Regions from separate parts of the Acinetobacter sp. TY1 genome, predicted to be linked through region 2. Evidence: predicted binding sites of a transcription regulator. Region 2 holds the regulator's gene; each other region holds the start of a gene.
The links. The regulator PhoB, encoded in region 2, activates phosphate uptake and scavenging genes when phosphate is short. The targets are predictions, from matches to a motif close to TGTCATNAANCTGTCATAA.
Positions count from the first base shown of each region.

Region 1: ACK2M2_RS07105 (porin) is a predicted target of PhoB. The motif match lies at 6,547-6,565, and genes of this name have one in related genera.
Region 3: ACK2M2_RS05940 (inorganic phosphate transporter) is a predicted target of PhoB. The motif match lies at 6,891-6,909, and genes of this name have one in related genera.

Region 1 is NZ_JBLYZK010000008.1:64,746-75,094, forward strand. Features, by position in the region: gene ACK2M2_RS07080 (acetyl-CoA C-acetyltransferase) at 1-749, opposite strand, end outside; gene ACK2M2_RS07085 (3-oxoacyl-ACP reductase) at 991-2,382, shown strand; gene ACK2M2_RS07090 (MaoC family dehydratase) at 2,645-3,502, shown strand; gene ACK2M2_RS07095 (serine hydrolase domain-containing protein) at 3,579-4,856, shown strand; gene ACK2M2_RS07100 (hypothetical protein) at 4,907-5,248, shown strand; gene ACK2M2_RS07105 (porin) at 5,339-6,418, opposite strand; gene ACK2M2_RS07110 (HIT family protein) at 6,675-7,088, opposite strand; gene ACK2M2_RS07115 (YARHG domain-containing protein) at 7,121-7,387, opposite strand; gene ACK2M2_RS07120 (NAD(P)-dependent oxidoreductase) at 7,535-8,410, opposite strand; gene ACK2M2_RS07125 (alpha/beta fold hydrolase) at 8,483-9,574, opposite strand; gene ACK2M2_RS07130 (O-succinylhomoserine sulfhydrylase) at 9,715-10,349, shown strand, end outside.
Region 2 is NZ_JBLYZK010000004.1:136,652-147,000, reverse strand. Features, by position in the region: gene serB (phosphoserine phosphatase SerB) at 1-527, shown strand, start outside; gene aciT (AciT family ciprofloxacin tolerance protein) at 943-1,257, shown strand; gene ACK2M2_RS04275 (SCP-2 sterol transfer family protein) at 1,521-2,000, shown strand; gene dtd (D-aminoacyl-tRNA deacylase) at 2,064-2,504, opposite strand; gene ACK2M2_RS04265 (CopG family transcriptional regulator) at 2,830-3,009, shown strand; gene ACK2M2_RS04260 (roadblock/LC7 domain-containing protein) at 3,100-3,456, opposite strand; gene pncB (nicotinate phosphoribosyltransferase) at 3,812-5,026, shown strand; gene ACK2M2_RS04250 (sulfurtransferase) at 5,153-6,001, shown strand; gene asd (archaetidylserine decarboxylase) at 5,998-6,855, shown strand; gene phoR (phosphate regulon sensor histidine kinase PhoR) at 6,944-8,302, opposite strand; gene phoB (phosphate regulon transcriptional regulator PhoB) at 8,328-9,038, opposite strand; gene ACK2M2_RS04230 (TetR/AcrR family transcriptional regulator) at 9,271-9,966, opposite strand; gene ACK2M2_RS04225 (SDR family NAD(P)-dependent oxidoreductase) at 10,163-10,349, shown strand, end outside.
Region 3 is NZ_JBLYZK010000006.1:123,842-134,190, reverse strand. Features, by position in the region: gene ACK2M2_RS05970 (amino acid transport protein) at 1-100, opposite strand, end outside; gene def (peptide deformylase) at 239-718, shown strand; gene ACK2M2_RS05960 (cold shock domain-containing protein) at 835-1,128, shown strand; gene ACK2M2_RS05955 (endonuclease domain-containing protein) at 1,221-1,583, shown strand; gene ACK2M2_RS05950 (hypothetical protein) at 1,677-2,561, opposite strand; gene metH (methionine synthase) at 2,729-6,415, opposite strand; gene ACK2M2_RS05940 (inorganic phosphate transporter) at 6,956-8,578, shown strand; gene ACK2M2_RS05935 (hypothetical protein) at 8,656-10,209, opposite strand.

The DNA.
Region 1 (10,349 bases), on a different contig from region 2:
TTAGGGGCATCAAGTAAATCTTTAACATTGATTTTTGACAATGCTTTTAAACGGTCTTTTGCAGTTTTAGCAATATTTAGTTCAAGCATTGCTTTACGTAAGCCATCACCAAATGCAATAGGCGCATCAGACGTGGTATCTACACCGCCTGCAACACCCACTTCAATTTGACCTAAAGCAATTTTATTTGCCACAAGGAATGCTGCTTGTAAACCCGTACCACATGCTTGTTGAATGTCATAAGCAGGTGTTTCAGGTGCAAGTTGAGTATTTAAAACACATTCACGGGTCATGTTGAAATCACGGCTGTGCTTCAATACTGCACCTGCAACAACTTCACCAAGACATTGACCTTGAAGGTTAAAACGCTCAATTAAGCCATTTAACGCCGCAGTAAACATATCTGTATTGGATGCTTGGAAATATGGACCATTTGAACGAGCGAATGGAATACGGTTACCGCCAAGAATGGCTACACGACGAACAGTTTGAGTCATGGTTTTTCCCTGAGATGTGGATGTTTGTTTTGTAGGTGCTGAAGGCGCATCTACTTTTACTTTATTGGTATCTGAAGCTGTGGATTTTCGAGTCGATGTAGCAGCACGGGTACGTGGTGTCCGTGAAGTACTTTCTGATTTAGAAGCAACTGTGGTACTTTTGTTGGCACTCGTACGCTGTTTTGATGGTTTTGACACCGCTTCCGCAGCAGAATCCTCGACTGTTGGATTTTCTTGAGTTGTTTTGCTCATAAGGCTTTTCCAAGCATGTTTACGCTATTCTTAAGACGTACATTAGCATATTGTTGAGAGGGTCGTATTGACTGAAATGACATTTACGGATGCTTTCAGGTCAAGACATATAGTAGCTGAGTCAAGTATGATTCAGAACAAGCATCATGCATCTGTTGAAATATAAGTATCTGACATTACATTGAAGTTCGGACATATAAACAGATTCATTCAAAAATTAATTTTCAGAGAGATAATAAACATGTCTGACCAATACCAAGTATTTGCAAAATCTCCAATTGGTAAATTTGTCATTAAAAATTTAGGTTTGCCATCACCACTTGCGCTAGATCGTTTTGAATCTGCAACACCTGTAATTAAAGGTGCTGTACTTGTTGGTGCTGCGCCAGGTGGTATGTTGTCTGATTCAATTTCTCAAGTACTTAGCAATGTGCATGCAAATAGTTATGCAGGGAATAATGTTGAACTGCAACAAGCAGCAGCAAAATCAGGTTTAACTTTAAATGCATTCAATGAAGGCGATAAAGAGTCAAAATTTAAAGCGGTTATTTTTGATGCATCAGGTATTCAAAATTCTGAACAGTTGAATGAATTACACAAGTTCTTTAGCCCGATAGCACGCCAAATTGCACCTTCAGGTCGTGTTATTGTTGTCGGTTTAACGCCTGAAACAGCATCAACCATTAAGCAAGCTATTGCACAACGTGCTTTAGAAGGTTTTGTTAAATCAGTCGGTAAAGAGTTTAAAAAAGGCATTGCTGCACATCTCATTCATGTCGATGCAGATGCGGCTGCAAACCTTGAATCGTCTTTACGCTTTGCACTTTCACCGCGTTCTGCATATGTTTCAGGTCAAGTGATTCGTGTATCTAAAGCGGCTGTAGTGAATGTCGATTGGGCAAAACCATTAGCAGGAAAAACAGCATTGGTAACAGGTGCAAGCCGTGGTATTGGTGAAGCGATTGCCCATGTATTGGCACGTGATGGTGCACATGTGATTTGTTTAGATGTTCCACCACAACAAGCTGATCTTGATCGTGTTGCTAGTGAAATTGGTGGTTCTGCTGTGGCTCTTGATATTACAGCAGCAGATGCAGGTGAACAAATTAAAGCCGCTGCGGTAGCACAAGGTGGACTCGATATTATTGTGCATAATGCGGGTATTACACGTGATAAAACCCTTGCCAATATGAAACAAGACATGTGGGATCTCGTGATCAATATTAACTTGTCTGCGGCAGAACGTATTAATGATTACTTGTTAAATAACAGTGGTCTGAACGAAAATGGTCGTATTGTTTGTGTATCTTCTATCTCAGGTATTGCGGGTAACTTAGGTCAAACGAACTATGCAGCATCGAAAGCTGGTGTTATTGGTTTAGTTAAATTTACTGCACCACTTTTGAAAAAAGGCGTTACGATCAATGCAGTTGCACCTGGTTTCATTGAAACTCAAATGACTGCGGCGATTCCTTTTGCTATTCGTGAAGCGGGTCGTCGTATGAACTCGATGAGTCAGGGTGGTTTGCCTGTTGATGTTGCTGAAACGATTGCATTGTTCGCATCATCAGCATCTACTGGTTTAAATGGTAATGTGGTTCGTGTGTGCGGTCAGAGCTTATTGGGCGCATAAAATTCTATATAAAGATTTAAAGTCCTAAGATATTTCATGTGATGTGATTGTTTTTTTTTCATGGATCATGAAATATCAGATTAGAAATTTTTAGTGGTGATGGTTATTAGAATAGTGGTTAGATTGTATTTTCTAGAATACAGTATTTTAACCTATCCACACCATCACATTAAATGTTAGAAGAGTCAGGGCTGTGCTTGAAACATCCCTGATTTTTTTATTTAATAGAATCAAAATTGATCAAATATTAGAAAGGTAAAATATGAATAGCCGTCACTTTAATCAATTGCCTAAGCCTTACTTAGCATATCCAAAAGTCATTCAAGGTTTGATTTTTAAAAAGCCTAAAGGTGAAAAAGTTTTGCCACAGATTGAGTATGTGGTGGATTCATTCAAAATTGATACCGATCATTTAAAATCGTATAACGAAGTTTGTGGTTTTAAAAATAATGGCTATATTCCTGCAATTTATTTGGCAGTGTTATCGCAAAGTTTACAAATGCATATGATGACTTCAGAGCCATTTCCATTTGCAATTTTAGGCTTGGTGCATATTCGTAATACTGTAAAACAAAACCGTAAAGTAGGTGTTAATGAGCAATTGACGCTTACATGTACATTTGGTGAGTTGAAGCCACATGACAAAGGTGTACAGTTTGACTTCTTAACCATAGCAAAAGTTTCAGGTGATGTGGTGATGGAAGGCGTAACCACTTATTTAATTCGTCAAAAAACCGATGGTTCAAGTGTATCAAAAAATAAACAAGAAGCATCTACACCTGTATATGAAGTGTTAACAAGTTGGAATATTTCAGAAGATACAGGTCGCCGTTATGCACGTATTTCGGGCGATTATAATTTAATTCATATTCATGCATTAACAGCAAAAGCTTTTGGCTTTAAACAAGCCATTGCGCATGGTATGTGGAGTAAAGCACGGGCTTTAGCAAGTCTAACTTTACCTGATGCTTATGAAGCTGATGTGTCTTTTAAGTTGCCAATTTATTTACCATCGACAGTTGAGCTACTCACCGAAAATCGAAAAACCGAAACAGCCTTTTTGATTCGAAATCAGTCATCGCAAAAACCACATGTCAGTGGTATTCTAAAAGAATTATAAGACAAGAGCCTGCGTTGTGAAATGCAGGCTTTTTCAATTGAATGGATAATCAACATAAAACAAAAGGTGAAAGGGCATGAGTGGTTTAACGGATATTTTATTTGCAGTCAAAAACAACTATACAGGGACTGTAGATGACCGTTTTAAAGATCTTGCTGAGCAATTCAGTCGTTTGCAGGACAGTCGAACGATGCACGGTGGTGCTGCATTGGCGGTGTATTTTCAGGGTGAAAAGGTTGTCGATATCTGCACGGGTCGTAAATCTCTGACTGAGCAGTGGAGCAGTGATACTTTATCTGTATGTTATTCCACTGGTAAAGGTGTACTTGCAACGCTTGCACATATTATCGTAAGTGAAGGTTTACTCAATTATGATACTCCTGTCAGTCACTATTGGCCTGAGTTTGCTCAAAATGGTAAAGCTGAGATGACCTTGCGTCATATTTTGAGCCATCAATCGGGTTTATATGATATCCGTAATGTAATTCAAAACGCTGTAGAAATGGCTGATTGGGCACATATGCTACATGTAATGGAGCAAGCAACACCTCGTTTTGCTGTGGGGCAGGATATCGCCTATCAAGCATTAACTTTTGGATGGTTAGTCGGGGGAGTATTGGAAAAGGCTACAGGTCAGTCTTTACAGGGTTTGATGCAACATTATTTGGTTGAGCCTTTAGCGTTGGATGGTGCATATTTTGGTGTACCTCAAGATCAATTAAGTCGAGTTGCTCGAATATTGCCTAAAGAAAAATCGCCTGAACAGCACGCTGCTCAAAGTGCAAAGCAAACAACGAAAAATAAAGTCAAAAAGCATCATAAAGCAAGTTTTTCAGATAGATTGGCGGAGTTTAGTGGACAAAATCCGCAAGATTTTTTAGATGCAATGGTGCCGAAAGGCATGAAAGATTTTAGTTTTTTTAGTGATCAAGGCTTACAAGCGATTATTCCTGCTGCCAATGGTGTATTTAATGCGCACAGTCTTGCGAAAATGTATGCCATGTTGGCAAACGGTGGGGAGAGGCAAGGGGAACAACTCATACAACCGCACGTATTTTCAGAGTTGAGTAAGATTCAAAGTATCCGCCGTGACCGTGTGATGCCAATTCCAATGAAATGGCGTTTGGGTTATCACCGTGTGATTAGTATGGGGAAACGAGCCAAACAAGGTTTTGGGCATATTGGCTATAACGGTTCAGGTGCATGGTGTGATCCACAGCGTCAATTAAGTTTTGCTTATACGCATAACTTTATGACAGGTTCAATTACAGGGGATTATCGTTTGTGGGGTTTAACACAGGAAACGTTACGCTGTGCAGATGCAGTAATTAAAGGACATAAAGGTTGGTTTTAATCACCGATTGAATCTTTTACAATGCATTTTTAAATTTTGATGATATTGCGATGAGTTTTCAATTAATCAAGCTCGACATTCAGGCAGATAGCAATATTGCCTGTCCACATTGCCAACAAAATATTATCAATTGGGCAGAAGAGCAGTACGTACAACCGTGCCCACATACCTTATTTGTTGCATTTGATTTAGGTTTTGAATATATATCGGATGCTTATGAATCGACTATGCAACGCTCGGTTGATGATGTTCACGCACATGATATTCAAATCAATATATTGGAAGATTTAAAACAAGCAACTTATTCGGATTATGTGGTTTATCAGTCAGATTTAGGTGCTGCAGACATGTCGCGTTATATTGGTATTTCAGCAACAGCGATTGATGCTTAATTCATTTTTGAGTTATTTTTTAGTTACTAGCTGAATATAAAAAAGGAACTTACTTATGGTGAGTTCCTTTTTTTGAATGGAATGGTTGATTTAGAAATTGTATTCCATACCTAAACCAAACACCGTTTTCTTGTCATCATCAGTTTGCCAATCGCGTTTTTGTTGTGCAACTACACCGTAGAAACGCGCTTGTTTGTTAAAGTTATAGTCAACACCGAGACCATATTGGTCAATGGTACGGTCGCCACCTGACCATTGTGTTTCAGCAGATTGATATTGACCTTTTACTGTCCAAGGTGTTTCTGGAATGGTGTAACCAGCAGAAATCAACCAAGCTTTTTCTTCGAGTGTAGCAACGCGAGTATCAAGTTTTGCAGCTGTAAGGGCATCTGCAGAAGGAGAGTTAGAAGGCTCTGCAAATTGATATAATGCGCCGAAAACTAGACCTTTTGCACCAATTGTACTTAAATCAACGGAACCCGTGATACGGTAAGCATCCGATTCAATATCTTTTAAACTCAGGGCATTATATGCACCTGCAACTGCAAAATTACCTGCTAGACCAGCCGCAATACCATAGTCTTTATTTTCATAGGTTAACGATGTAGAAACACCATTAATGCTGTCACGTTCTTTGCTTGAGTATACTGAGTTATTATTCTCACCCATTTGTGCTTGAACGTTAAATTGTAAACCTGGAACGATGAGGTTTTTATCAGTTTCAAAACCGACAACGTTTTTTAAACGTTCTTCGCCATACATGGTTTTGGTGATATCAAGATTAGTGTCATCATTGAAAATATCTTGATATTTACCAGCAGAGGTCTTGAAATATGAGTCATATTGACCTGCTTTTACTGTACCAATATCTTTAAATTTTAAGCCAAGGAAGCGGTTACGTGCACTGAGGTCTGTATCAGAACCAGAACCATCCGTAGAAATAGCCCATTCTGCTTGATAGACCACACCGACATTATCAGTTAGCTTTTCTTCGCCTTTGATCCCAATACGGGAAGCATTTGAATTTAATTGAGTTTCATCTGTGCCTTTGTAGTCTTTATTGTCTACTTGGTTTAAAGATACGTTGAGCTTACCGTAGATGGTTGGCGCTGCTTGCGCTGCGTTTAAGCCTAGTGATGCAATTGTTGCAGCGAGTAGCATTTTTTTCATTCAAAATTCTCCAAAACATGTTCAAAACGGCATTTATTTATTTCGCTTTTTATGGCGTTGATCAGCAGGTGGGTACTGACTAACGTGCATGCAGTATCTGCAAACAGTGTTACTAAAAAGTGAAAGTTCAATGACAGTTTGATGACGTTGATTACATGGAGGATTTTTTAAACTTTAAAATAAAAAGACGTTTGATGATTTTTGAACATAAAAAATGAGGCATTGAGCCTCATTTTTTATGAATCAGATAAGGTACTTAGAGCGCGGCTTTAATTTTCTCTGCAAGCGATGCAATTTTCTCTTGATCACCCATTTGAGCTGCATGGCGGCCCAACTCATGAATCGAAGAGGGGATTAAGTGGAAATGAACATGTGGAACAGTTTGACCTGCCGCAACACCTGATAATTGCATTAAGACAATACCTTTTGCATCAAGTGCAGTCTCCATTGCCTTCGCAACCTTCTGTACAATTTGAATGGTATATGCTGCTGCCTCAGGGGTAAGGTCAAGTAATGTAACCGCAGGTAATTTTGGAATCACCAAAGTATGACCTTCGGCTTGAGGCATAATATCCATAAATGCCAAAACTTGATCATCTTCATAGACCTTGATTGCAGGAAGTTCACCACGAAGAATGCGGGCAAAAATATTCTGATCATCGTATGACATGTTTTTTCCTTAAAAGTTGAATTGTGCTGTAATTATTTACAGTTCAATTCTTTCTGACGTTCCTTGATCGCGTCAAGTCGTTGTTGCTCTTTTTCAGAAAATTTTGGTTTGCTTGTAAAGCAATTATCATTGCCGTACTTAGCTTTAGCCTCTGGGTCTTTAAAACAAAAACCTTTTGCTGCATAAATGACATTTGAGTCATCTTGTAATTTCTTACATTCTTGTGCTGCATCCGCAGCATAGACTGAACTGGCACATAAAGTTGCCATGCTTAGTAATGCAATTGAAATTTTTTTCATGAGTTTCCCTCAAAACTGACATATTACATTGTCTCATCTTATTATAAGGATGATTCTTCTGAATACAATGGTGAAAAATTATCCTTATGTTGTTTTGATGAGTTTTATAGATATAAGTAAGATAATTCTATACTTAAAGTTCTAAGATTATGATTCTAAAATAATATTGTTCCAAGATTCATAAAGTTTGACTGCTGTAGAAAAATCACTGTTAGGTTCGGCAAGTGCATTCGCAGATTGGATTAAACTGTAAGTTAAGCCCGTCACAGGTGCAGATAAACGTGCTTCACGAATCAAGTCAATCGCAATACCTGTATCTTTAGCGAGAAGTGGTAGAGCAAATGTCAAAGGGAAACTGCGGTTTAAAATGCGCTGTGGTAATGCAGATTCGGTCACGCCACTTTTACCACTTGAAGCATTAATACAGTCGAGTGCTTCATTAAGATTTACGCCGTGTGCTTTTAGTGTGGTAAAGCCCTCGGCTGCTGCGCATAAATGAATTGCCATCATCATATTATTGACAGCTTTGACTGCAAAACCTGCACCTGCATCACCCACACGTTTAATTAATTTACCCATCGTTTGCATAGCAGGAAGTGCTTGATTAAATGCATCTTGATGGCCACCCACCATAAAAGTGAGGGTTGCATTTTCAGCACCAATGGTTTGTCCACTGACTGGTGCATCAAGGAACTGCACCTGTTGTGTTGCGAGTGTTGTTTGTAGTTTTTTGGCAGATTCGGGTACGCCACTTGTGCAGTCGACCCAAATAGAGCCTGCTTTTAGCTTGAGAGGCTGAATCAAATCTTCAACATCCTGACTCGTTGGTAAGCAAGAAAAAATAATGTCGGCTTGTACTGCTTGCTCTAGTTTTACCGCAATGGTGCCAAACTGTTCAGCATGTTGCTCAGCTTTGCTAAAATTTCGATTCCATACATAAACACTATCGAAATGTTGAGGTAAGTGCGCAGCCATACGCCAACCCATAGCGCCTAGACCAATAAATGCAACTGTTTGCGTCATGACATCACCCGAATCAGGAATTAAAATTATTTAAATAAATCATCAGCGCAATTTAAACTGAGAAGTGATTGTTTAAATTGGACTTGATCGTTTCGATAGCCACGTTGAGAGTGTTGGCCAAAATTCATCAGCGCTTTTCTGATTCGACATCAGACCCAAGTGTCCACCAGGAATGAGAGTAAACGTGACATCTTGGCTATTTGTCAATTGGACTAAGGGTTGAACAGAAGCTACAGTGACCATTTGATCGCCTTTACCAGCACCAATCATGAGTGAACAATCAATTTTATTGAGCTCAATTATGGTTTTACCGAGTGTGATTTTTCCATCTTTGAGTGGATTTTGTAGCCAAACATTAAATAGCATATCTTGGTTTACACCACCTGGGTAATCAATCATATGATTGAGAAAATGTCCAAGTGTGGCGTGTTCAATTAAGGTTTTTTGATCATCCAAATTTTGCAATAGGTTCTTGTGACCATCATACCAACCTTTAGGGTCTAAAACTTTAAAACCAATCGCATTGATAATACCAGGGGTATGCAAGAATGTTCGAGGAATACCACCGTTATAAAGTGTATGTTTAAGTTTTTGATTATATGCTAAATACGCATTGATTTTACGGTATAAACGTCCAATACCACCAGATTTATAACTATCGATAGGGCTACCTAAAACAATAAGATTTTTAATATAACTGGGTTGATGGAGTGCGGTATAAAGCAATACAAAAATACCCGCCATACTCCAACCATGAAGTGAAATTTGCTCACTTTTAGAATGATTGCGAATGTGTTCGATGCAGTATGGAATTGATGTTTTAATAAAATCGAGGAAGGTTAAGTTACGGTCATTGTAGGTGAGTTTTCCCCAATCGATCAGGTAGACATCAAAGCCTTGTTCAGAAAAATATTTGACCAATGAGCGATACGGATAAAGGTCATAGATCGCCATACTAATTGCAAGAGGTGCAACAAAAACTAAAGGTTCTTTATATTTTTTATTTGCTGATGCGTAGTAGCGTACACGTGTTTGATGACGTTCTGCAATCACTTCATAAGGTGTACTTTGTGATAAAACTAATGATTTTCCATTGAAAATTCGAGTCGACAAATTTTTAATTTTTGCCTTACGTTCCTGAAATTTACTTTTGAGTTGTTCCATAATGAATTTTGAACTCAGATGAGTGGAAGTTTGTTCGAAGTCTAAGCGATAATTTACGTTTTTACCTTGACCTTAAATACATTAGACGCTCAAAATATTGGCAATAATTTACAAAGGCAGTTTTCGGACTGAGTTTAGAGATGAGCCAACACGACGAAATTGAATATCAACTGGATACTTTAGCCATTCGTACGGGGCATGATCGCACTTTCGAGGGTGAGCATAGTGAACCTATTTTCTTGACCTCTTCTTTTGTCTGTGAAAATGCTGCCGATGCCGCTGCTAAATTTTCAGGTGAAATCGCAGGAAATACCTATTCACGCTATACCAATCCAACGGTGCAGGCTTTCGAAAAACGCTTAGCTATATTGGATGGTGCAGAACGTGCCGTTGCAACTAGTTCAGGTATGGCGGCTGTGCATGCGATCTGTTTGGCTTACCTTAAAGCCGGTGATCATGTTGTGTGTTCACGTGCTGTATTTGGTTCGATTATTTCACTCTTTGAAAAATATGTTGTGAAATTTGGTGTTGACGTTACATTTGTTGAATTAGAAAATTTGGATGCTTGGAAACAAGCAGTCCGTCCAAATACAAAATTACTTTTTATTGAAACCCCATCAAATCCATTGGCACAAGTGGGTGATATGCAAGCAATTGCAGATATTGCTCATGCTAATGATGCATTATTTGCAGTTGATAATACATTCTGTACATCTATTTTACAGCAACCAATTAAATTTGGTGCGGACTTGATTATCTACTCATCAACTAAATA
Region 2 (10,349 bases):
AGCTTGATTTTCAACAAAGTTTCCGTGCACGTGTTGCCTTACTCAAAGGTATGGATGCCTCTGTTCTTCCTAAAATTGCTGAACGCTTAACAGTGACAGAAGGAGCGGAGCGTTTAATTTCAACCTTAAAAGCACTCGGTTACCGAACAGTAATTCTATCAGGTGGTTTCCAATATTTTGCTGAATATTTACAAGCAAAATTAGGCATTGATGAAGTGCATGCCAATATTTTAGATGTTGAAAATGGCATGGTTACAGGCGAAGTCAAAGGTCATATTGTGGATGGCGCACGTAAAGCCTTTTTATTACAGAAAATTGCCAATGAAATGAATATTTCACCTGAGCAAGCAATTGCAGTAGGTGATGGTGCGAATGATTTACCAATGCTTTCAATTGCAGGCTTAGGTGTTGCATTTCGTGCTAAACCTTTGGTTCGTCAAAATGCTAATCAAGCCATTTCAAGTGTAGGTTTAGATGGCGTGTTATATTTATTAGGCGTACACGACAAAGATTTGAATCACGAATAAATCTTACAGGTTGATGACAAAAAAGCGACTTTCGAGTCGCTTTTTTTACTTATAAATTAGATAGATTGATAGGCTTTTATTAGAGCGAAGAATAGATTGATCAAAGTAGAAACAAACGATAAAAAAGATTTTTCAGGCAAAAAATAAATGGTATTTTTTTGTAATGACACGCAAGAATTGATCCTGAATAGGCTCTCAGCAAAATGTTTAAAATAAAAATGTAATGACAAAGCAATGTTGCGTCATTGTGTGTCGTTATAGATCGAAACAAGACTTTCCTTCTTAAAAAAAATCTCCATAATGCATTTCAAGGCTCATGATAAGCATGCAAAAAAGATTAAATATAAGTGTGCTCGATTGTTGTGAAACAGGATTTAAATGTGATTCAGCATTTTTGGTTTTGACGGAGGTTTTTATGGTAACAGCGACTTTTGCATCGATGATTGGATTTGGTCTAATCGCAGTAGCGTTGATCACTGTTTTATTTTCCCCATACCGTCATTGGTTAGGGTTTATGCTTGCAGGGATGTTGTTTTGGGGAATTCTAGAAACGATCCGTTACGGCATTCAACATTTTTTAGACTTGTCTTTGGCGTTCAGCTATTTGGGCGCCATTAGCTTAGCAATGATCGGATTGACCGTATTTTTACTTGGTGCAGACAACCGAGCGCAAAAAGCTTTAGCGCGTCGTCAATATATTGAGCATACGCCTGTGTATGAAGATGAATAGTCATTTTTAGCTCAAACATCTTTAATATACACAGACATTACAGTTTAAACTGACTATTTTTACACTAAAAAAATTAATGTTAGACATATCAAGGTATATCAAAATGATATACCTTTTTTTATAGATAATTTGCTATTGAATAAAGTGACAAATGGGTCAAAACATTTGTAAATAACTACGGCTTAAAAATAGTAAGATATGCTAGGATGTGATCCAATTTCTGAATTCCACAGTTTTAAATTAAAACAACAGGCTTAAATGTCATGAAACTTTCTTCAATACCCGTTGTAAAGTTACCTATTGTTGATGCGAGTACAGACCCGCTTGACTTGATGGTACTTGGACTAGCATTACGTATGAAACAATTGGCTCGTACGAGTCCAAAATTTGTTGAATTGACACATGACCGTCAGTTCCGTATTCAAATCGGGACTGATCTTGGTGTTGCTCGTCAAATTTTAGTCAATAATGGTCAAATTGATACCGTTTCGGGTGATGAGCAAAAAGCAGATTTTATTTTGCAATTTGCAGATAGCGAGCAGGGTGTTAAAACCTTAATTAAGGGTGATCCATCTGCATTCATGACAGGCATGCAAAATGGTACGATCAAAATGGAAGGTGATTTCAGTCTACTCGTTTGGTTTAACCAAGTGGCGCGTTTGATTCCACCTAAGGTTCCAAAGTCGGTAAAAGACAAAATTAAAGTTGCACGTCAATTTTTAAAAGATAAAACTGGGCGTTAATACGATTTAAAAAATCCTCGAATTCGAGGATTTTTTTTGTCTTAGATATTTTGCTTTGACATTTTATTCTACTTCTAAATTGAAGGTTACTGGGCCATCATTGACCAAGTGTACTTTCATATCTGCACCAAAAATGCCTGTTTGTACATGCTCAAATTGTGCTTGTGCATAAGTAACAATTTGCTCGTATAAGGCTTGGGCATCGCTTGGTGGCATAGCAGGTCCAAAGTCGGGACGTAAGCCTTTTTGTGTTTGTGCCATGAGGGTAAACTGTGAAACAAGAAGTAAGCCACCATTGGCTTGACTGATATTCCAGCCCATTTTTCCTTGTTCATCATCAAAAAAACGATATTTTAAGATTTTATCAATCAGCTTTTTGCCTTTTTCGAAGTTATCTTCTTTACCAATCCCCAAAAAGACCAAAATTCCTGTGTCAATTTTGCCTGTAGTTTGACCATCGACAACAACTTTTGCCTCAAGAACTCTTTGTAATAGTGCGCGCATGTACTTCTTTAAAACGATGATGAATATAGCTTAGTGTAACAAGAGAGTGTATTGATTAGATACGAATAATATTGATGTTAAGAGGTTTGTAAAAATATGGCTTAGCTTGATTGAGTATATAAATAATTGACAATTATACCAACATTGCAAAATATACAATTCCATATAAAATATATGTGTTTTATTGCTTTTGCTGAAAATATGCATTCTGTTTAATACTTTATCGATTAAATATGTTGTCCTATAGATTGATGAAAAGAACTTGTGAAAAAATGATGATAATCATATTATCATTTAATGTTAACTGGGCTGTGGAATCTGCATTATGGAAAATAAGACGGCAAGGCTGACAATCTTGATTGATCCTGTAAAAAAGCAAGCTTTTGAAGATTTATGCAGTCAGCAAGATTTGAAACCTTCTCAGGTTGTACGCCAATTAATTCGAGAATATTTAAATACCCATGGCGTTGAATATGCAACGAAAATGAATATAGAAAAGAAGTAGAATTATTTTGCAAAAAATTATAATTAATATGAAATATTTTTTGATTAAAAAAGCTGGCATTGCCAGCTTTTTTTGTATAACTAAACCAAATTAAGAAAAATCTAGACCTTTTTCAAATGCTTTCAACTCGTGACGAGCCATTGCAAGATTTGATTTTTGACGGTCAAGTACAAGGTAAAGGAATAATTCGTCATTACGATCAAGCGGACGAAGTAAGTGGTATTGCTTACCAAGTGTAATTAAAATATCTTCAATTTTATCATTTAAATTCAATGCTTTTGCAACTTTACGCTTTGCACGAATTACTTCTGTATTGCCTGCAGCAGCAAGTTCTAAATCAAGGCCTGAACCAAGAGCAGCCATTGCTAGACCACTTGCGCTGTCTACAAGTGCCGCAGCTACGAAGCCATCAATTTGATTTAATTCATCTAAGTTAAATTTAGCCATACTTAATTTTCCATTTATTGGTTGGGGGTAAATGTGTAATTATTTCTATTAGGTAAAGAAATGTAATTTTATTAATACATAGATGTTAATTAAGTATGCTTGATATTTCAACAATTATGCATAAAAAAATATTAAATTCTCATTTTATTAACATATTATTATAATGAATGTTTGTTAAAAGCTCATCTAAAGCTGTATCGAGTTAAACGATTCGTCTACTTACTACATTGAATTCGATAAAAAAACAAAGTATTGGTGTGAGTTATTTAAAATTTCTTAAATTTAGTCAGAACATGGCTTCTTTGCGAAAAAAATATGCTTTAATGAAATAAGCATAGCGAAATCAAAAATAGATATGGCTCCAATTATCCAATCCCTGCTCGATACTGATTTGTACAAATTCACCATGTTACAAGTCGTGTTACATAAATTCCCTCAAGCCGATAGTGTTTACCATTTTCGTTGTCGAAATCTTGATGATACCGTTTATCCCTTGGTCGATATTTTGGCGGATCTCAACGAACAACTTGACCATCTATGTAACTTAAAATTTGCCGAAGATGAACTGATTTATTTACGGAAATTACGTTTTATCAAAAGCGATTTTGTTGATTATTTGGAGTTATTCCAACTGAAACGACGCTTTATTAAAGCTGGAATTGACAGTGAAGGGCGTTTGGATATTTGGGTCGAAGGTCCAATGGTTCAAGCCATGATGTTTGAAATTTTTGTCCTTGCGATAGTCAATGAGCTTTACTTTAGCCGTATTCGTTCAGATGATGTACTGGTTGAAGGTGAACGTCGTTTACAAGCTAAAGTTGCACAATTAAAACAATATTCAAAAGAACAAAATCCAAATGATCCACCATTCTTGGTTTCAGATTTTGGTACTCGTCGCCGTTATAGCCTAGATTGGCAAAAGCATGTCATTCAAACATTCCATGAAGCTGTGCCTGCGGTTTTCCGTGGAACGAGTAACGTCATGATTGCACGTGAATTGGGTATTTACCCAATTGGAACGATGGCGCATGAATTTTTACAAGCATTCCAAGCTCTTGATGTTCGTTTGCGCGATTTCCAAAAATCTGCGCTTGAAACATGGGTGCAAGAATATCGGGGTGATTTGGGTATTGCTCTGACCGATGTGGTTGGTATGGATGCATTCTTACGTGATTTCGATTTGTATTTTGCTAAGCTATTTGATGGTTTACGTCATGACAGTGGTGACCCATTTATATGGGGTGATAAGGCTTATCAACATTATAAAAAGTTGAAAATTGATACACGTACCAAAATGCTAACCTTTAGTGATGGTTTAGATGTTGAACGTGCTTGGGCTTTGCATCAATACTTTAAAGATCGTTTCCAAGTGAGTTTTGGTATTGGCACAAATTTGACCAATGATATGGGACAAACACCGCTCAATATCGTATTGAAACTCGTGGAATGTAATGGTCAGTCTGTTGCCAAAATCTCAGATAGTCCGGGTAAAACTATGACCGATAACGATACTTTCTTGGCCTATTTACGGCAGGTTTTTGATATTTCTGATGAAGAAAAATCGGCTTAAAATCATTTGAAAATATTGGTTTTTTGATATTTGAATTTCAGCTAAGAATCCCTGAAATTCAGCATTATCGCCAAACGTGCTGTGATAAGATCAATTGTAATGATGAACTAAAATTCGAAAAATCTTATGACAGCACCTTTGTTTAATTTTGGATTATTGGTCAATGCCGACCAACTTTTACCCCATCTTGGACATACGTTTCTGCGTATTGTCGACTTAAGCCGAAGCTCGGTTTTTGAACAACTTCATATTCCACATGCCATCCATGTCAAACCTGGGCAATTGGTTCAGCTTGAAGAAACTGCTACAGGGCTTTTACCTAAAGAAGCAGACTTACAAGCCTTGGTTGATTATTTAAAAATTTCACCTGATCATCATGTGGTGGTTTATGATGATGAGGGTGGAGCATGGGCAGGGCGATTGATTTGGAATTTACATTGTCTGGGTTTTGATCGAGTCAGTTTACTCAATGGTGGTATTCATGCATGGCTTGGTGCAGATTACCCAACATCATCAGATATTGAAGAATTTGACTCACTGTCCACATCGGTAAAAGTCGATTTGAGACAGGTTGAAAATTTTCGTATTCAATACGATGATTTACGCCAAAAGGTTGAACAGCAAGCAATTCAGCTATGGGATTGTCGTACAGAAGATGAATATACAGGGCTCAGAATGACAGCACGACGTGGTGGTCATATTCCGGGAGCAAGACATTTTGAATGGAGTACTGCAATTGCACGTCAAAATCATTTAAAATTGCATTCCCTAGAACGCACACAGCAACGACTTGAACAGTTAGGCTTTGATCTTAGTCAGCCTGTTGTTGTGTATTGCCAGTCGCATCACCGCTCAGGTCTGGCATATATTGTTGGAAAATTACTGAATTGGGATATTGTGGCGTATGACGGTGCATGGAGCGAATGGGGTAATCGTTCTGACAGTCCAATAATTACTGGAGAATCACCTGCGTGAGTCTTACTTCTGATTTAAAAAAACAAATTTTTATTCAAGCACAGCGTATTGTGCCACAACAACAATTGAGTCGTGTGGTGGGTAAAGTCGCTGCAAGTGAAAATCCTCTTGTTAAAAATGTGGTCATCCAAGCTTTTAAAGCGAAATATGGCATTGATATGTCTATTGCTGAACAAACTGATGCGCTGAAATATAAATCATTCAATGATTTTTTTACCCGTGCATTAAAAGATGGTATTCGTAGTGTTGATCCTGATCCACTGCATATTGTATGTCCTGCCGATGGTGCAATTTCTCAAATTGGTAAAGTTCGTGATGGCGATGTATTTCAAGCTAAAGGTCAAAGTTTTTCAGTTGAAAAATTGATTGGTGATCCACAACTTGCAGTACCTTTTAAACAAGGTGAATTTGTAACGGTGTATTTGTCACCAAAAGATTATCACCGTGTACACATGCCATTTGCAGGTAAACTAACAGAAACTTTATATATTCCAGGTGAATTATTCTCTGTAAACCAAACGACTGCGGAAAATATTCCGGGTTTATTTGCACGTAATGAGCGTATGGTATGTTTGTTTGATACTGAACTTGGTCGTATGGCAGTGGTTCTAGTCGGTGCAATGATTGTGGCTGGTATTGAAACTGTTGCGACAGGTAAAGTGAAACCTACAGGTCGTGTGGAGTTGAATCATCACGAGATGCAACTTGAAAAAGGTGCGGAACTTGGACGTTTTTACTTAGGGTCGACTGCGATTGTATTGTTTGAAAAAGATAAAATTGTTTGGGATGACTATTTAAAAGCCAACTCTGATGTCATCATGGGTGAAGCTTTAGGGAAGGTAAAATCGGCTTAAGATTTTTGCTGAGAATAGATTAAAAAAATCCCGCAAAATTTTAGCGGGATTTTTTATTAACTATATGATATTTATTTTTTAAATTTTGTTATTCGTGCATATATAAACGTTCTTTGGGAAAAACCACACGGAAAGTTGAACCTTTGTTTTCTTCAGAATCAATTTCCAAATAAGCATTGTGTTGCATTAGAACGTGTTTCACAATTGCGAGCCCTAAGCCTGTTCCACCTGTTTGACGACTACGAGCGCTATCGACACGATAAAAACGCTCAGTCAATCGTGGTAAATGTTTAGGATCAATACCGATGCCAGTATCTTCTACTGTAAAGTAGCCATGCTCACCATCATCATGCCATCCGATTGTCACTGTACCGCCTTTAGGCGTGTATTTAATCGCATTACTGATCAGATTGCTAAACGCACTTGCAAGCTCAATATCCGAACCAATTAAGTCACAATGGCTGTCAATATCCAAATTGAGCGTATGTCCATAATCAACATTGTATGCTTGTGCATCATCAAACAATTGATTCATTAAACTTGGCATTTCAATGATCTGATTTTTGGCAATTTGTTTATTACCTTCCAAGCGAGAAAGTAAAAGTAAATCATTGACCAAAGCATTCATACGCCGTGTTTGAGACTGCATTTGTTCAAATGCACGTTTCCAACGCGGGTTTAAATCTTCTTGATCGGTGAATGTTTCAATATAACCACTCAGTACAGTGAGTGGTGTGCGTAGTTCATGGGAAATATTGTCCACAAAGTCTTTACGCATTTGCTCAAGATTATGCATGCGTGTCACATCGTAGGCTACGACAAGGCGACTTTCACTGCCAAAACGAGTTAATTTAATTTGCACATAATGTTCATCAAACACGGATGATTTGATTTTAATGCCATCAGGTGATTGGTCGATATTGTTGAAATATTCAATAAAAATGGGTTGGCGAATAATGGTCAAAATATTGCGACCACGATCAATCGGTTGAATGCCGAGGAGTTTTTCCGCAGCAGGATTCCACCATTCAATTTGATGAAGTTCATCCGTCAGAACAACAGCTTCAGCAAGTGCAACTAAGGATGATTGCGCACGGTCAATAAGTCCGACCATTTCAGCTTGTACAATTCGTTCCTGACGCTGCGCTCGATATACATTGAACAGTAAAGCGCCCCAAATCCCGTTTAAATTGGGTGGAGAATCATAAGGGCGGTTGGAAATCCAATCATTGACTAAATATAAGGAATGCAATTGGATGGTAAAAAAGACTACAAATGCGAGGCTAATACAGATCCAAAAATACCCAGCACCTAATCCAATAAAACAGGCAATGACCAGTAAAAAGACCAGTAATTTTAAGTCCTGTTTTGCAAATGCCCATAAGCTACTATAACGAAACTTTTTATATTCATTTGCAAGATCAGGGACGGGGTAGGGTTCATACATAAAACAAAAAATTACCTGAAAAGTGTTAGCCTAAAGCGACATCGGCACGGGTCGAAAAACGGTAACCTGTGCCACGAACGGTCTGAACATAACGGTCTGCTGCAAAAGGTTCAAGCACTTTACGCAAACGACGAATATGAACATCAATGGTACGGTCTTCAATATACACATTGCCACCCCATACTTGGTCGAGCAATTGAGCACGAGTATAGGCACGTTCAGGATGGGTCATAAAAAAGGCAAGTAGACGGTATTCGGTTGGTCCCATCTCTAAAATATGATCACTAAAGCTGACACGTTGGCTGACAGGATCAAGAATCAATCCATTGGCATCAATGGTTTTTTCACCGCTAAGCGCATTGGCACGGCGTAGTACCGCTTTAATACGTGACACCAATTCACGGGTTGAAAATGGTTTGGTCATGTAGTCATCTGCACCTGCATCAAGACCTTGTACTTTATGGTCTTCTTCACCACGTGCAGTCAGCATGATCACAGGGATTTCTGCTAGATTTTCATCACGTTTAAGGCGACGACACAAGTCTACACCACTGACACCACCAGGCATCATCCAATCTAGCAGAATCAGAGATGGACGTTGATCGACAATCATTTGATGCGCTTGTTTTGCATCTTCAGCTTGTAAACACTGAAATCCAGCCATATCCAATGAGGTATGGATCATTTCCCTGATCGGAAGTTCGTCATCGACGATTAAAATATAGTCATCTTTCACAACGCAATACCCTATTAATGAAACGGTTGACCGTTTTTATTTATGACAGGCTTATTACAAGGTTTAATTGTGACAGTATCATTGCAAAAAAAATCATATCTGCATTTTTTAGCAAAGATTTGTGACAATTTTTTTACATCATCAATATAATCATATATTTATTAGATCAATAAAAAATACTTATTGATCTAATTTTTTTTGGAAAAAATACCTATTTTGTAAATTTTTTCAATTATTTACTCGAAAATGTATTTAATAATGACAAAAATACGGTTTCACATGCCATGACGACATCTTCAAGGGATTGTTTAAACCCTCCCATAACCCAGCGTACTGCAATTTGGGTGACATAGCCATTCAGTCCTGTGGCAACCCATGAAATCTCTTGTTCAGAACGAGAAATATTGGGCATCATCAAACTTACAAAAGCATGAATCATACGATCAAATTGAGTCATCGTTTCATGAATAGTTGCTTGGTTATGCAGTTCTTGAACGAGCATAGCATCGATATAAATAATACGTGCAGTGCGTGGATCATCTTTGAGCATTTTAAAGAGTGAGGTTAAACCTGAATGCACCATTTTTTCAGGATTAGGCGAGGCTTTCATTACGCCTGTAAGCAGTGTTTTTTGCATTTGATCAATCAATTTGAGAAAAATAGTTTGAAACAAATCTTCACTGCGTTTAAAGGATTCATAAAAATAGCGTTCAGTTAGCTTCGCTTCTATACAAATATCTTTAACAGTTACCGAAAAAAAGCCATGTGTGCCGTAGGCTTCAATGCCCGCTTCAATGAGTTTTTCACGACGTGCTTGTTTACGCTCAGTGAGTGACATGCCTTTAAACTGACGTTCTTTAATGATTTTTTTGACAGGTTTTGCCTGTGCGTCAGGGTGTATCTCTGTATTTGAGTCTACGTATGTCATAAGAATAGAAGCCAAGTTAACCGTGCAAAAGTGGATTTTACCAATAAACAGCATTGAAGCCGATGAATATATTTATATCGTTTTTGGGTATGAATCATCAGTATTGTATATTGACAATATGTATTGTCAAATTTATAGTAATAAACACGTACTACGCAGCTTCAAAATCTGTGTGGTTGACTAAAAAGGACAAAAAATGAAAAATTTTAAAAACAAAGTTGCGGCAATCACAGGTGCGGGCTCAGGTATGGGACAGCAGCTTGCTGTACTCTTGGCGAAAGCAGGCTGTCATGTATCGCTTAGTGATGTAAATGAAAAGGGTTTAGCTGAAACTGTAGAATTGGTGAAACCTTATAATGTTCGTGTAACGTCTAAAAAAGTCA
Region 3 (10,349 bases), on a different contig from region 2:
AGATAAAAGGCACATTTTTACGTTGCTTACGCCCATAGAGAAAATAGCCAAATCCGATAGAGCTGAACAGCACATTCAGCAGTAATGTTGTTGTATCCATAACGTATGATAATTTTTAAAATAGTGTTTAAGTTTAATCGAAAGTGCTGAAAAAGAACTTAAATTTAATACGTATAAAAGACAGATTTTTAAACATTCTGTTTTAAAATAGTCGCAAAATAATCAAATTGAGTACGCCATGCAGACTGTTTTACCTGTTGCCCAACGTGGTGAAGCTATTTTAACCTTAATTGCAGCACCAATTTCAGAAAGTGAATTTGGTAGTGCATGGTTAAATACACTTGCTGATGCCATGCAAGATACGATGCTTGAGCATAATGGTGTTGGCATTGCTGCACCGCAAGTTTATATCTCTAAACGTGTGATTATTGTGGCTTCTCGTCCGAATCCACGCTATCCCGATGCACCTGAAATGGATGCAGTTGTGATGGTGAACCCTGAAATTTTAGCTTTTTCTAGTGAAATTGTACCGGGTGAGGAAGGGTGTTTAAGTGTACCTAATGAACGTGGACAAGTTCGGCGTGCAGAGAAGATCACTATTCGTTATCGCGCATTAAATGGGGAAGCCATTGAAACTGAGTTTTCAGGTTTTCCTGCCCGTATTGTGCAACATGAAGTGGATCACTTAAATGGCGTATTGTTTGTCGATAGAGTTTAAAAATATTATATTGTTGTAAAAATAGCCCGATTCAAACAAGTATTTGTATTATTTTCCCTGATCATTTTTGAAGATAGGTATAATGGGAATAATTGTAAAATATGATGAGAATCTGTATGAAACTTGAATTTCAACAAGGCAAAATTAAGCAATACAATGCCGATAAAGGCTTCGGTTTTATTGGTGGTATAGAAGAGGATATTTTTTTTCATATTTCTGATTTTCCACTTGCCGATGGCGAACCGAAACGTAATGAACGCGTGAAATTTGTTGTTATAGATAATGAAGGTAAGCCGAGAGCTGTGAAAATTGAGCGTGTTGAAGATAATTCAGCAAGAGCTAAAAAGACTAAAATTGTAGACAATAATAAATCAATTACTTCGTCTTTATTATCAAATTTTAGAAAGTAATTGTTTTTAAATCATTAGATTTCCTCCCTTTTTAAGCTGAGAAGTTTTTTTTGATTAAAGGGAGGAGTAGTCTTTTTAGATAATGAATAAAAATGAAACCTTATAATAAAAACTTAAAACAAGCCTCTCGAGATCTTAGAAACAACATGACTGATGCTGAAAAGCTTTTATGGTCAAGGCTTCGTAATAAGCAAATTTTAGGATTACAGTTCTATCGGCGGAAACCGCTTTTAAATTTCATTGTGGATTTTTACTGTCCTTCTACAAATTTGGTGGTTGAGTGCGATGGGAGTCAGCATTATACAAATGAAGGCTTAGAAGCTGATCGGATTCGTGATCACGCATTAGAACATTTGGGTTTAAAAGTACTGAGGTTTGATAATCGGCAGGTTTTGGGAGAGATTGATGGGGTGGTGGAAGCCATTTATCATTACTGTCTTAAAGAGTCTCCCTAAGTCCCCCTTTTCAAAGGGGGGGCTTTTCGCGAATTTGATGATGGTATTAGATTCGCTGTGTTCCTCCCTTTTTTAAAGGGAGGTTAGGAGGGATTATTTAAATATTGCATCGCCAAAAATATTATAGTCATGCATCATAGCCTCAAAAGATTTTGAATCGGCAGTTTTGTCGAGATTACCTAAAGCTGCTTTCTCAACTTTATCTTGTTGCTCATTAGACATACTACTCCGTTTTTTTTGAATTTCTAATGCTTTACTTTTCATATATCCAAGCAGGTATTCAGGCATTACTAGACTTGCTGGTTTACATATGCCTTGTTTTAAGGAAACTCGACTTGCCCTCATTTTTGATGAAAAATTGGAATTAACAATTCCTAAGATGAGAAAGGTGGGAAGTTTAGTGAATATGTAGATGTTGTTATCTCCTTGTAAGACATCCACACCAATACTTCTAAGAAAATATCTATTTATGTTACTTGGTAAGTTTAATGATTTTGGAGGAATATTTATTTCAGATAAAGGAAAGATATGTTGTTCATATTGATATAAATTATCTTGTTTACCTAAAAGAAAATTTCTTAAGTTAAGTTCAGCACGATTGATCTGATCTATGAAATAAGCACTCTCATTTTCAAAGTCAGAATTCTTATTTTTTATGTAGATTAATGTTCTCCATGAAAGGGATGTACAGAATTTTGCTAACCAATCTTTATATTCAATAACATAATTTTTTTGATCCAGAAAAGGTATAAACATTTTTTCAGAAAACTGTTTTTCCCAACCTGAAAAAAGAAGCTCACAATCATTGCATAAGAGATAGTCCTTGAGACTATCTTGTTGCCTTTTATTGATGTTATCTATGTTTCGAAGATAACCTGTAGCACTAGTTCTTTTGAGCCATTTACCAACAAATTTGGGGATGAAATGGCTTTCTTTTAATTTTTTTGATTCATGACAAAGTGAGCATATATTATTCATTTTAGTAAGTCTGTATTTTTGAAGATATGAAATAATATCGTCTAACTTTTATTATTATTCAATCCCTCCCAACCTCCCTTTAAAAAGGGAGGGGCTGTCACGTAATTTATTTAATCACATGACATTCCCCTCTTTTTCAAAGAGGGGCTAGGGGAGATTTTAAAAACTCAAGAAACCGAATCATCCAAATTCGGCGCTAACCAACGCTTCGCTTCATCCAAAGTCCAATTCTTACGCTTCGCATAATCTTCAAGCTGATCGCCTGCGATTTTACCCACGTTAAAATATTCAGACTGTGGGTTTGCATAGTAGAAACCACTCACAGAAGAAGGTGGCCACATTGCAAAACTAGAAGTCAACTCAGTACCAATTTTTGCAGTTGAATCTAACCAACTAAACAAAGTCGCTTTTTCAGAATGTTCTGGGCAAGCAGGATAACCTGGTGCAGGACGAATCCCGACATATTTCTCTTTAATCAACTCTTCATTCGATAAGTTTTCAGTAGCTTGATAACCCCAGAACTCTTTACGGATACGCTCATGTAAATGCTCAGCAAATGCTTCAGCAAAACGGTCACCTAAAGATTGTGCAAGAATCGCAGAGTAGTCATCGCCCTTGGCTTTATACTCATGTGCCATTTCTTCTGCACCGAAAATCGATACAGTGAAACCGCCCAAGAAATCTTCCGCTTGGTTTTTAGTCGCTACAAAATCAGCCAATGATAAGTTTGGTTTGCCAGTCACTTTGTCCGATTGCTGGCGGATATGATGGAAGGTATGCGTCGTTGCACCTGATTCATCATAGACTTCAACAGAGTCAGGCGCAGAACGATTGGCAGGGTAAATGCTAAACACTGCGCGAGCATCAAAGCGTTTATTTTCAATAATGTCTTTCAACATCTCTTGCGCTTGGTTATACAAATCAGTCGCAGCTTCACCGACCACTTCATCCGTTAGAATTGCAGGGAATTTACCCGCCAAACTCCAAGAAATAAAGAACGGAGTCCAATCAAAATACTCCACTAAAGTTTCAAGTGGGTAGTTGGTCAATGTATGCGAACCGATAAAGTTAGGAATCGCAGGTTTATTGGTAGCAAAGTCAATTTTTAAACCATTTTCAATCGATTCAGCATAAGACAATTTTGCTGCTTTCGGCTGTTTATTGGCAATACGTTCACGCACTTTTTCATATTCAGCACGAGTTTCTTCAACTAACTTTGGCTTCATTTCTTTAGAAAGTAATGTTGTCGCAATACCAACCGCACGAGAAGCATCTGCCACATAAATTACAGCATCATTTGAATATTGTGGATCAATTTTCACAGCGGTATGTGCTTTAGAAGTGGTTGCACCGCCAATCATGAGGGGTATATGGAAACCTTTACGTTGCATTTCTTTGGCAACAAAGACCATTTCATCGAGTGATGGTGTGATTAAACCTGACAAACCGATGATGTCACATTTTTCATCAATCGCCGTTTGTAAAATTTTCTCAGCAGGCACCATTACACCAAGGTCAACGATGTCATAACCGTTACAGCCAAGTACAACACCCACGATATTTTTACCAATATCATGCACATCGCCTTTCACTGTCGCCATCAAGATACGCCCTTTAGATTGTGCACCTGATTTTTCAGCTTCAATGTACGGGTTCAACCAAGCTACCGCTTGCTTCATCACACGTGCAGATTTCACCACTTGTGGTAGGAACATTTTACCTGAACCAAACAAGTCACCGACCACATTCATGCCGTCCATGAGTGGGCCTTCAATCACATCAAGCGGACGAACTGATTTTAGACGTGCTTCTTCAGTATCTTCATCAATATAGGTGGTGATACCTTTGACTAGCGCGTGTTCAAGGCGTTTTTCGACAGGAAGTTCACGCCATTCCAAGTTTTCGACTTGTTTTTGTGCGACACCTTGACCACGATATTTTTCTGCAACTTCAAGCAATTTTTCGGTGGCATCATGTTGGCTTTCACCTTGATTCTGATTCAGAATCACATCTTCAACGGCAGCTTTGAGTTCAGGATCAATATCATCATAAATCGCCATTTGACCTGCGTTGACAATACCCATCGTCATGCCTTGTTGAATGGCATGGTAAAGGAACACAGAGTGAATCGCTTCACGTACAGGCTCATTACCACGGAATGAGAACGATACGTTAGACACACCGCCTGAAATCATTGCATGTGGAAGATTTTGTTTAATCCAGCCTGTTGCTTCAATAAAATCAACAGCATAGTTGTTATGTTCTTCAATCCCTGTTGCCACTGCAAATACGTTTGGATCGAAAATAATATCTTCAGCAGGAAAACCAACTTCATTGACCAATACATCATAAGAACGCTTACAAATTTCACGTTTACGTGCAGCAGTATCCGCCTGACCAGTTTCATCAAATGCCATGACAATAATTGCAGCACCGTACTGACGGCACAAACGTGCTTTTGCAACAAACTCGTCATAACCTTCTTTTAAGGAAATCGAGTTTACAACTGCTTTACCTTGTACGCATTTCAAGCCTGCTTCAATGATTTCCCATTTAGATGAGTCAATCATGATTGGCACTTTGGAAATTTCAGGTTCAGAGGCGATCAAATTCAGAAAATGCACCATCGCACCTTGTGAATCGAGCATGCCTTCATCCATGTTGATGTCAATAATTTGCGCACCTGCAACCACTTGTTGCAAGGCAACATCGAGTGCTTCGGCAAAATTTTCTTCACGAATCAAACGGAGGAATTTTTTAGAACCTGTCACGTTAGTACGTTCACCGACATTCACAAACAAAGAATCGTCAGTAATGTTAAACGGCTCTAAACCACTTAAACGACAAGCAGGCTTGGTTTCAGGCACTTGGCGTGGCTTGATGTCTTTTACGGCATTGTAAATGGCACGAATATGGTCAGGGGTTGTACCACAACAACCGCCTGTAATATTGATCAGACCGCTTTCAGCAAATTCTTTTAAGAATGCAGCTGTTTCTTCAGGAGTTTCATCATAACCACCAAAAGCGTTTGGTAAACCTGCATTTGGATGTGCTGAAACAAAAGTATCGGCAACGTCAGAAATCGTTTTGACATGCGGACGCATTGCATCTGCACCTAAGGCACAGTTAAAACCAATCGACAATAAATCGCCATGACGTACTGAGTTCCAGAACGCTTCCGCAGTTTGACCTGTCAGTGTACGACCTGATGCATCGGTAATCGTACCCGAAATCATCAAAGGCAATTCACGACCTAATTGATTAAAAACTTCTTTAACGGCAAAAATTGCCGCTTTACAGTTCAGTGTATCGAATACTGTTTCAATAAGTAGAATGTCCGCACCACCTTCAATGAGGGCGTGTGCAGCCTCAATATAGTTTTCTTTTAATTCATCAAAGGTAATGTTACGAAACGCAGGATCATTCACATTCGGTGAAATTGAACAAGTACGTGACGTAGGACCGAGTACACCTGCAACAAAACGTGGTTTGTCAGGCGTTGAATATTTTTCACAAGCTGCTTTAGCAATACGTGCAGCTTCAAAGTTAATCTCATGGACAAATTCTTCCATGTGATAGTCAGACATTGAAACTTTTGTACCATTGAATGAGTTGGTTTCAATGATGTCTGCACCTGCATCGAGGTAAGCCTCATGAATGCCTTGAATAATTTGCGGTTGAGTCAGTACTAAAAGGTCATTGTTACCTTTCAAGTCAGATGCCCAATCGGCAAAACGCTCACCACGGTAATCGGCTTCCTCTAATTTATGGCGTTGGATCATGGTTCCCATTGCACCATCAATGATTAGGATACGTTGGGTCAGAAGCTCTTTTAAGGTGGTCAATGTTGACATTCAAAACTCTCAGCAGGTTTTTTAAACGTGCAATATATTAGCAGATAGTCTATATGATTACTGCAAAAGCGAATCTCAAGGCTAATTTATTGATGGAAATCTGTGATTTGATACATGAGCTTTGTTGATATACACAAAAAAATCAATTTTTGATTAAAATCAGTACATAAAGCAGTTTTAAAGATAAAAAAATAATGGATATGTAAATATTTTAGTTTGTCTAAGATCGTGAGTGTTTTTTCATCAATTTGTCATAAATTTCTTGGATGATGTGATGGTGAAATAACGGAAAAGACATTTTTCTTTAAATATTACAAATTTTATTTAAGGATTAGAAATGCTTAAACAGCGGTTTTTTTAATGTTTTATATTGACTAAGTTTATGTTTTTTATTTTTATTTTTATTTTTAGGTGAGTGGGTGTGTTAAGTGAAGCGCTTATATTTTTGAAATATGAGCGTTATATAAGTCATGTTTGTCATATAATTGTCATAATTAAATTGAACAATAAGGGGATTTTATTATCCTCTTTTACGTCTGCATGAATTCAAATTTACCTCCCGTTTCTGATTCGGCACAAACGTCAACAGCACAAAAGTCGACGAATGTTCATGTGCCAACACCAAAATTTTTTATGCCGGTGTTTTTGACGATTATTATTGCGACGCTTATTTATATTGCAATTCAGGTCAATACTGACCTGAGTCATGTACCTGCGCTGAGCATGTACTCTGTTATTTTATTGGCAACAGCACTTTTCATTGCACTCGGTTTTGAGTTTGTAAATGGTTTCCATGATACAGCCAACGCTGTAGCAACGGTGATTTATACTAACGCCTTACCTGCACCTGTTGCAGTGATGTGGGCAGGTTTCTGTAACTTCTTGGGAGTTATGGTTGCAAGTGGTGCTGTCGCTTACGGGATTATTGCTTTACTACCTGTTGAATTGATTATGAATGTCGGTTCAGGTGCAGGTTTTGCGATGGTTTTTGCCATGCTCATAGCAGCGATCCTGTGGAACTTAGGGACTTGGTTCTTAGGGATTCCAGCATCAAGCTCACATACTTTAATCGGTTCGATTTTAGGTGTAGGCATCATGAACTGGATTTTACATTCGGGGAGTGGCGCTTCAGGCGTTGATATGGATCAAGTTGCAAAAGTGGGTAAAGCATTGCTGTTTTCTCCTCTTATTGGTTTTGCATTTGCAGCAGTTGTTTTCTTATTGGTTAAGAAAATATTTAAGAAACAAGTTGAATTGTTCCAGCCACCCGAAGGTAATAAGCCACCACCACCTTTGATCCGCGCCATTCTTATCTTTACCTGTACGGGGGTAAGTTTTGCACATGGCTCAAATGATGGTCAAAAAGGTATGGGCTTAATCATGTTGATTTTGATTGGTTGTGTACCTTTGGCATATTCTTTAAATAAAAGTTTAGACCAAACACATTTACAATCATTTTCACAATTATCAAGTCAGACCGCGTCAGCAATCTATGTACAACATGATGATATTTCGGATGCGCAAGCACGTGATACGATTACTAAATACGTTCAAACTAAAGAATTAACACCGCAAGTTATACCTGCATTGGCAAGTTTAACGGATCACTTGGGTGAACGTGTCAGCAAGTTTGGTAGTTTGAACAATTTACCTGAAGCGGAAGTTTCTGCTTTACGTAATGATATGTACTTGAGCTCGACTGCATTTAAACGTTTGGAAAAAGCTGAGCAATTGCCAAAAATGGATGCAACACAAACCAAAGTAGTGAAAGACTACCGTAAAAATTTAGATTCATTTTTACAGTACATTCCAACTTGGGTAAAAGTTGCGGTGGCATTGGCATTGGGTCTAGGCACAATGGTTGGTTGGAAGCGTATTGTGGTGACTGTAGGTGAGCGTATTGGTAAACATCACATGACTTATGGTCAGGGCATGTCTGCTGAATTGGTTGCAATGACGACAATTGCAGCAGCAGATGGTTTTGGCTTACCAGTATCGACCACACACGTTTTAAACTCGGCTGTTGCAGGTACCATGGTTGCCAATAAATCTGGTTTAAACTTTGCGACAGTGAAAACTATTCTTTCAGCTTGGATTTTCACATTACCTGCAACAATCTGTTTATCAGGTGGATTGTTTTGGTTATTCTTACAATTTGTCTAATCTGAAATAATTAAATAAGAAATTTAAAAATGCTGCCAAAAGGCAGCATTTTTTTAGCAAATAGAACATGCTCAAACTTATGATTTTTTCACTTTAGACCATACTTTATCTAATGGTAGCTTATTGGCAGCAAAACCATAAATAGCAGCAAAGGGCAGTGCAGTACGTGCAAGATAAGCCACACGCCATAAGCCCCCATGATTTGCACCGTCCATCATCAGTTGAAGTGGATGTTCAAGATCATTTTCAGGATGTGATAATGCTTTAGGGTTGCGTAAGTCGTGAATCCATAACGCAGCCATAATGGCATTGGTCGTTTCAGGATCAAAAGCTTCAACATCAAATAAACGTGCGCCATGGAATGCTGCTTTCAGCAGTGGATTTTTGGTCACTGAATAAGTCGTTGTCGATGGTGCAATATTGATACATACCTTTTGACCTTGATGACGAGCTAAAGTTGCACGCCATTGTTGTAGTCGTTTTGCTAAGGCGTAGTTTGGACCTTGTTCTACGACCATACAGTCTGCGACACCATAAGCTTGTCCATTATCGGAAGAAATCAACGTTTTTTGATGATTTTGGAAAAAATGTTTGAGTGAGATGGTTGAAATGCCTTTACTAAAGAGTTTTTCAAAACTTGAACGTCGCTTAAATTTCTCACCCGAAGCTTCAATCACTTCTTTAGGCACAGCATAAATGTCTGTTGGTGTACACATATACATGAGTGATGAGTCAGGCTTTTGCTGACTGACATAGCTCATAATACTGTCCATTGCCATAGAAACACGAACGTGTTTTTCACCATCTAGGTATGCAATTGCAGCAAGGTTTAGTTTATGTGGATTCTGCGCTAACCAATGTCCAATTTCAGGAATTTGGGTCAGTAAATTTACCCCTAACTTTTGTGTCAGTTCATTTTGTGATGTATTTGCTGAAATATCTTCTAAGCTTGGCGCATGAAGTGTGGCATTGCCATTTTCAATAATCTTGAGGATTTTTGTCCATACTCGTTCATTGGGTAAATCTACGGCAATAATATTGGCTTTCCATTTTGCAAGCCAACTCAGAGGTCCTGCTTCCGATGCAGCACCAAACAGAACCATGGTTTTTTCAGATAAGTCGAACCATTCAGGATGAGCAATCACTTTACGTAAAGCATCGGCATGACTTTCTTCAACAATACCCGCATCTTGCCAAAATGTTATTTGATCAAGTAAAGCCTGACCTTGTAGTTTTTGTCCACGATAGGGTACATACCATTCGGGTTTTGCAGTACTTTTACCTTGAATTGTCACGGTATACAGTTTTTGAATGTCAGCGACATCCATAACATCTTTCAATAAATACTTTTTTCCATCACGATAAAAATCAAAACTATGCTGTGCTTTGTGTAAGCCTTGGGTAGCAATGTGAATGGGATTTTGAGTTGAGCGAATACCATGTTCAACCAGTGCTTTAAAATAATGGGGGTAATTTTTTCGCCAATTTTTATCTACTAATACGGCTTGAGCATTGGCATGATCGACCAAAGACAGTGCTTCGGAAAGAATGGATTGACCTGTTTTGGAACTGCTCGATTTGCCTGTATGTGGGTCAAGTGGAAAGTGTAATCCATCTAATATTTTGGACATGCGAAAAACCCCAGTTTTTTTTAAATTAATATACAGATGTATACATTATCTATGCCAAGTTTACTTTTTGGGTGGCATTAACTACCAAAATTGATAGAAAACGTAAGGGGAAAATGAATGCCTTTTACATCTAAAAGATT